3 regions of the Exiguobacterium alkaliphilum genome follow, and region 2 is predicted to be linked to each of the others. Evidence: riboswitches for the same ligand, from Rfam matches in the RefSeq annotation. Region 2 holds a riboswitch; each other region holds the start of a gene.

Region 1 (2,267 bases), 680 kb from region 2:
GCGGTCTCGTTGGCGTCGTTGACGTTTGCCGAACAGTGCATCGAGAGGACGTGTTGCTCCGGGAGCAGGAAGTTCATGACAGAGAAGATTGATTTCTTGATTTCACCACCGTACTCTGTTCCCCCGATCAGAATCGTACGTTTGGCGAATGAGACGAGAATGAACGTCTCGGAGTTCGTGCCGTCGACAGCCGGATCTGCCTTATAGCTCGGTGCATAGATGACCGTGAACGGGTCGAACGCACCTTTTGTCGGCCATTCACGAAGGAACAGTTGCTTCGCGAACAAGCTGTGCCATGCATATTCTGTGATGGCGCGAACCGGAAGCGTGTAATGCTCATCCGCACCTGCTGACGCTTCAAGATAGTAGAGCTTTTGTTTTTGCTCAAGATGGGTGAGCACCTTATCGAGCAACGCTGTGAACTTCTCTTCGGCGATCGGTTGGTTGACCGGTCCCCAGTCGACTAAGTGATTGCTGACTTCATCTTGCACGACGAATTTGTCTTTTGGTGACCGGCCTGTGAATTTGCCTGTACTGACAGATAAAGCCCCGTCTTTCGTCAGCACACCTTCCCCGTTTTGAATGGCTTCTTCCACCAATTCTGGAACCGTCAAGTTCCGTTTCACGTCGGCACCGTTAATTAATTCTTCGATTTTCAGGAGCGTTGTCGCCATCCCGAATCCCACCTTTCCCCTAAATAGATGTGGATGAAATCCGCATACTTCCGCAGTTAATTAGTATGACGTTTTTATTATATGTGACACACTAATTAAAAACAAGCGTTTCTTCACTTTAACAAGTAAGCGCTTTCTTACATTGTCATTCTAACATATTCTGTACCAGGTCATAGAACAAAATCGGAAACCGTCATAAAAATGTTTGTTATTTCACAAACATAACTATTTGCCCGTTCGTGAAAAGTTTTACGAATTCGGTCGATACGCTTGACAGAACGGTACGTCATTTATATGATGGTGTTCGTAACGGATACTCTTATTCTGAGCGGTGGAGGGAACAAGGCCCTACGAAGCCCAGCAACCGTCCGACGGAAATGTAGTCGGAAAAGGTGCTATCCTGAAGCGAAGCGTAAGCTTCGAACGATAAGAGGGTAAGGAAGAACGATTCAACCTTTCCCATTGAACGTGGCGAAAGGTTTTTTTCATTACCGTCCCAAAGCAACGCGTAAGGGGAACGAGTACCGTCCACACATCACCCTTATTATAGGAGGTTTTTTGAAATGTCAAACTTGAACCGTCGACTTTTCACTTCGGAGTCCGTCACTGAAGGACACCCGGATAAAATTTGTGACCAAATCTCAGACTCGATTTTGGACGCGATTTTAGCAGAAGATCCAAACGCCCGCGTTGCGGCTGAGACGTCTGTCACGACAGGTCTCGTGCTCGTAGCTGGTGAAATCACGACATCGACATACGTCGATATCCCGAAAGTCGTCCGTGAAACGGTCCGTGAGATCGGTTATACACGCGCGAAATACGGCTTTGATGCCGAGACATGTGCTGTCTTGACGTCAATCGACGAGCAGTCAGTCGATATCGCCCAAGGTGTTGACCAAGCGCTCGAAGCACGTGAAGGTCAAATGACTGAAGAAGAACTCGATGCAATCGGTGCAGGGGACCAAGGTCTCATGTTCGGTTATGCAACGAAAGAAACGCCTGAACTCATGCCGCTTCCAATCTCGCTCGCACACAAATTGTCACGTCGTTTGGCGGAAGTCCGCAAAAACGGCACGCTCCCTTACCTCCGTCCGGATGGTAAGACGCAGGTGACAGTCGAGTACGATGAAGCGAACAACCCGGTTCGCATCGACACAATCGTCATCTCGACGCAACACGCCGAGGAGATCACGCTCGAGCAAATTCAAGCCGACCTTAAGAAACACGTCATCGATGCGGTCATCCCGACTGAACTAATCGATGCGGAGACGAAATACTTCATCAACCCGACTGGCCGTTTCGTCATCGGCGGACCACAAGGGGACGCAGGTCTCACAGGACGTAAGATTATCGTCGACACGTACGGTGGATACGCACGTCACGGTGGCGGCGCGTTTTCTGGTAAAGATCCTACGAAAGTTGACCGTTCTGCAGCATACGCGGCTCGTTACGTGGCGAAGAACATCGTCGCAGCTGGCCTCGCGGACAAAGCAGAAGTTCAACTTGCATACGCAATCGGTGTCGCACACCCGGTATCGATCGCGGTCGATACGTTCGGCACTGGTAAATTGAGCGAGACCGAGCTTGTAGAAC
Region 2 (2,267 bases):
TTGAGCGCCTTGTCATGCCAGAGGCGTTCGACGTCAGGACGCAGCGCCGCCTCGATATTGTTCGACTCGGCGTCTTTATACGGATCGGTGAAAATGAGCTTTTCCGTGATGTCGCACAGCTCCGGGTTGTAATACTCCCGTTCCTTCCGCTTCTTCTCGATTGGACCGGCCGCGTAGTCGGACGTGGCGAACAACGTCTCGCCTAAAAATTCACCGACGTGACGGGCCAGTTCAGGATACGTCTTCCCTTCGAGGTAACCGGTGCGGACGATTTCATAATCGGACAAGTCCTCTAAAATCGTGTACGCGAGCGTCCGGTCGCTCCCGAGCACGTTCGGCACGAAACGTGGCACGACTTCTGCGAACTGACGCAACGCGAGCTGCTCGATCCAGGCCCGTTCAAGCGTGAGCGGCCAACTTTCCCCGACGATTTTCACATACGGGAGCGCTTGTTTGACGATAAGACGCTGTTCGCCTTGACGGATGCGGAAGACGAGGTTCAAGTTTCCGTCCCCAATCTCATCGCATTGGGCGATCCCTCCTTCTTCAATCAGTCCGAGTGCCCGGACGTGGTCGACGACCGTCTGTTCAGTAAATGGTTGATATGCCATGTCTATTTCCCCTTTCGATGATTTCCACAAAAAAAGCCCCTTTCTCCGCGAGAAAGAGGCACAGCCAGATTGGTTGTTCCTCTCATCTTTCAGACATTCGTCTGGTGGATGTAGCACCGTGCCGTACTGGTCGGTTGCTGCGGCGTCATCGGGCCAATTCCCTCTGCCAACTCGCGATAAGAGTGTGTTATTCGATTTGTGTGACTATGAGCTGAATATTACGGAGTCGACGCCCTGGTTGTCAACGCTGTTTTTTTGAGCATCGAGTCACTTTTTGTTTGCATATATGGAAACAAATTTCTAAAATAAAAAAATTTCAAAAAAGGAATTGACGCTGTGACGATTCTGTGCAAAAATTCAATTAAATTTCACAACTTCAAATCATATTCTTATCAAGAGCAGACGGAGGGACAAGCCCGATGATGTCGCAGCAACCGACCCGATTGGGCACGGTGCTAATTCTTGCAGCAGACGCTGAGAGATAAGAGTTCATTTTTTATGATGACCTCTTGCCTCGGCATGGGGTCATTTTTTGTTTGACCGGAAGGAGGAACGAACATGGGCATCATCGCCACTTATGAAATTAACCGTACGGACCGCGTGGCCGACCTCGCCGCGAAAATCGCGCTCGAGTTGACCGTCGGCACGTGGACAGACTTACCACACCTAGAACAAGCACAGTTACAAGCGTATCGCGCCGAAGTCGTCTCGACGTCACATACGGAAACGACGAGCCGCTTCAAAATCCGCTACCCGCTCCATAACGTCAGTGCGGACTTCTCATCCATCTTGACGACGACGTTCGGAAAGCTATCACTCGACGACTCGGTCCGGCTCGTCGACCTCGATTTACCTGAAGCGTTGCGCGACACGTTTCCCGGCGCCAAGTTCGGGACAGAAGGCGTCCGTCAGCTACTCGGCGTCTACGACCGGCCACTCGTCATGAGCATCTTCAAAGGGGTCATCGGCCGAGACTTGACCTTTTTAGAAGCACAGCTCCGTGACCAGCTCGACGGGGGCATCGATATCGTCAAAGACGACGAGATTTTATATGACAATCCGCTCACCCCTTCACTTGAGCGGGCGCAGATCGGCCGCACCGTCTTAGACGAGCATTACGAGGCGACCGGAAAACGTGCCCTGTACGCCGTCACGCTAAGCGGACCGGTGTTCACGTTACGTGACCAAGCGCTACGGTTGATTGACGCTGGGGCAACGGCCCTCCTCTTCAACGTCTATACATACGGGCTCGATACCTTGCGTGAGCTGGCGAAAGACCCGGACGTGAACGTGCCGATTTTAGCGCACCCGGCGTTCGCCGGCGCCTTGACCGGTTCAATCAGCCATGCACTCCTACTCGGGAAGCTTCCTCGACTCGCCGGTGCCGACTTGACGCTCTTTCCATCGCCGTATGGATCGCTCGCGACGCCGCGTGACGAGGCGCTCCTCATCCGCGATGTAAGCGCGGAACCGAGCGAAAGAAAAGCGATTCTCCCGGTCCCGTCAGCCGGGATTCATCCAGGGCTCGTTCCCGACATCATCCGTGATTTCGGAACCGATGTCGTCATCAATGCCGGTGGTGGCATCCACGGACACCCAGACGGCGCCGCAGCCGGGGCCCGGGCGTTCAAACAGGCCATCGCGCACGTCCTCGGA
Region 3 (2,267 bases), 610 kb from region 2:
CGTGTGTCGCGATGCCGATCGTCCCGGCCTCGAGTGCCGTGCGGCCGAACTGCATGGCGACGGCGACCCCGATAATGACCGGGAGGAGGCGCATCGCGATCGTCGTCGCGTCTAAGATGAACTGGAGCGACGGAAAATACGGCAAGATGGCTTTCGTCAATTCACCGAGCAATGCGCTCGGAATGAGGGCGATCAAAATGGCAAGGCTGAGTCCGTTCAATACGTTCATCAAGAACTGTTTTCCGGTAAGTCGTTCTTCCGTCATGTCTTCTTCACCTATCCTTCTCTTTTACTGTTATGTACAAAAGCATTAAAGTTATTGACCATACTATGCCTCTTTCGGACGCACGTCAACCAGAAAAATGGAAGTATTCAGAATTTTTTCAAATCGAGCACAACTTTTGAATGTCGGGACGAAGCTTCTTATAATCAGGAGAGAGGTGAGAAATATGGTGACAGACGGATTGTTATATATATACGCCCCAATGTGTGGTACATGCGCCGTGGCCGAGCGGATGCTCACGGTCGTCGAGGCGGTCGATCCTAATTTAAAGATTGAAAAACGCGATGCGAACTTCATCCCAAACGAGCTGGAAGCGTATCAAGTGATGAGCGTCCCGGCGCTCCTGAAGCTTGAAAATGGCCAAGTGACCGATCGAATCTATGCGTTCCAAAACGTGCAACACGTGCTTTCCTTCGTCAAGTGACGGAGGAACATTAGAATAATCTGAAAATTTTAAATAATCAGTTGACACAGAAAGTTCACGAATGGTATATTCATTACAACATCTTACTTGAACACAAAAATAGGACGCGATTTACTCGCAATCAAGACGTTCAGGCATCGCCGAACCACCCGCTTACGCGATTTTGAAGTGGACCTTCCCTTCGATTGTCCCCCAAAAAAATCAAGCGAAGGAATACAGACCGCGTAGCCGTTCGGTACATGTCAGGATTGGGTGATTGACGAGTAACATCCCCCATATTAAGGATGAATGCTCTGATCGGGCAAAAGGGGTTCATCTATGGGTTGTCCTTCCTGTGACTCAAGGTGCTACGTTCTGTGTCGTCTTCGGACGGCACCTTTTTTTATTTTTTCGCATAAAATAGTTTGACATGAAAATAATATGTCGCTATGATAAGGCTAATCGAATATACAACACTCTTATCAAGAGAGGCTGAGGGACTGGCCCTATGACGCCCAGCAACCGCGGAGCAATCCGAAATGGTGCTAATTCCAGCAAGGTGTATACCTTGGAGGATGAGAGCAATCGTTGTCCGTACCGATAAAGTACGCACGTTTGCTCAAACGTGCGTACTTTTTTTGTTGTCAGGAGGGAAAGGGATTGATTCAACTACGCAATGTGGCCAAATGGTTCGACACGAAAAACGGTCGAGTCCAGGCGGTCGATGATGTGTCGCTTACAATCGAAAGCGGCGAAATTTTTGGAATTATCGGATATTCAGGGGCAGGGAAGTCGACACTCATTCGACTCCTTAACCGGCTCGAGTCACCTTCGAGCGGCACGATCGAGGTGGCCGGGAGTGAATTGACGAAGCTTAGTCCAAAAGAGTTACGAGGGGTTCGCAAAAACGTCTCAATGGTGTTCCAACACTTCAATCTACTCTGGTCGCGCACGGTCGCTGAAAACATCAGCTTCCCGCTCGAACTTATCGGGGTACCGGCAAGCGAGCGGAAACGCCGCGTCACCGAACTCGTCGAACTTGTCGGGCTCGCCGGACGTGAAGACAGTTACCCATCACAACTATCGGGTGGTCAAAAGCAGCGAGTCGGGATTGCCCGTGCGCTCGCTACGAATCCAGAAGTGCTCCTCTGCGATGAAGCGACGAGCGCGCTCGACCCGAAGACGACCGACTCGATTCTCGAGTTACTCGTCGACATCAATAAAAAGCTCGGCTTGACGATTGTGCTCATCACGCACGAGATGCATGTCATCCAAAAGATTTGTCATCGCGTCGCGGTCATGGAAGCAGGGAAAGTCGTCGAGATCGGGCAAGTCGCCGACGTGTTCCAACATCCGGAACAACCGATCACAAAAGAGTTCGTCAAACAGATCGGCGCGGTCGACGACATGTCGCTCACGTTCGAGCATTTGAAGGCGCGCTATCCGAGTGGTCAAATCGTCAAGCTCAAGTTCTTGAACGAGACGGCCGAACAGCCGATTCTCTCAGACGTCTTGAAGACGCATGATATCGGCTTCAACATCATCGGCGGGAACGTGACGCAGTCACAAGTCGGCGCGCTC

Evidence for each region. Region 2 has a riboswitch for S-adenosylmethionine ahead of KB235_RS03365 (2,3-diketo-5-methylthiopentyl-1-phosphate enolase). Riboswitches for the same ligand answer to the same signal wherever they lie in the genome.
Region 1: another riboswitch for S-adenosylmethionine. It lies ahead of metK (methionine adenosyltransferase); the one in region 2 lies ahead of KB235_RS03365 (2,3-diketo-5-methylthiopentyl-1-phosphate enolase).
Region 3: another riboswitch for S-adenosylmethionine. It lies ahead of KB235_RS06410 (methionine ABC transporter ATP-binding protein); the one in region 2 lies ahead of KB235_RS03365 (2,3-diketo-5-methylthiopentyl-1-phosphate enolase).

What each region holds. Positions count from the first base shown of each region.
Region 1 is NZ_CP073101.1:1,299,539-1,301,805, forward strand. It holds gene pckA (phosphoenolpyruvate carboxykinase (ATP)) at 1-674, opposite strand, end outside; SAM riboswitch class I at 991-1,107, shown strand; gene metK (methionine adenosyltransferase) at 1,238-2,267, shown strand, end outside.
Region 2 is NZ_CP073101.1:621,405-623,671, reverse strand. It holds gene mtnK (S-methyl-5-thioribose kinase) at 1-611, opposite strand, end outside; SAM riboswitch class I at 691-794, opposite strand; SAM riboswitch class I at 998-1,099, shown strand; gene KB235_RS03365 (2,3-diketo-5-methylthiopentyl-1-phosphate enolase) at 1,170-2,267, shown strand, end outside.
Region 3 is NZ_CP073101.1:1,229,900-1,232,166, forward strand. It holds gene KB235_RS06400 (PTS sugar transporter subunit IIC) at 1-265, opposite strand, end outside; gene KB235_RS06405 (thioredoxin family protein) at 450-707, shown strand; SAM riboswitch class I at 1,163-1,268, shown strand; gene KB235_RS06410 (methionine ABC transporter ATP-binding protein) at 1,347-2,267, shown strand, end outside.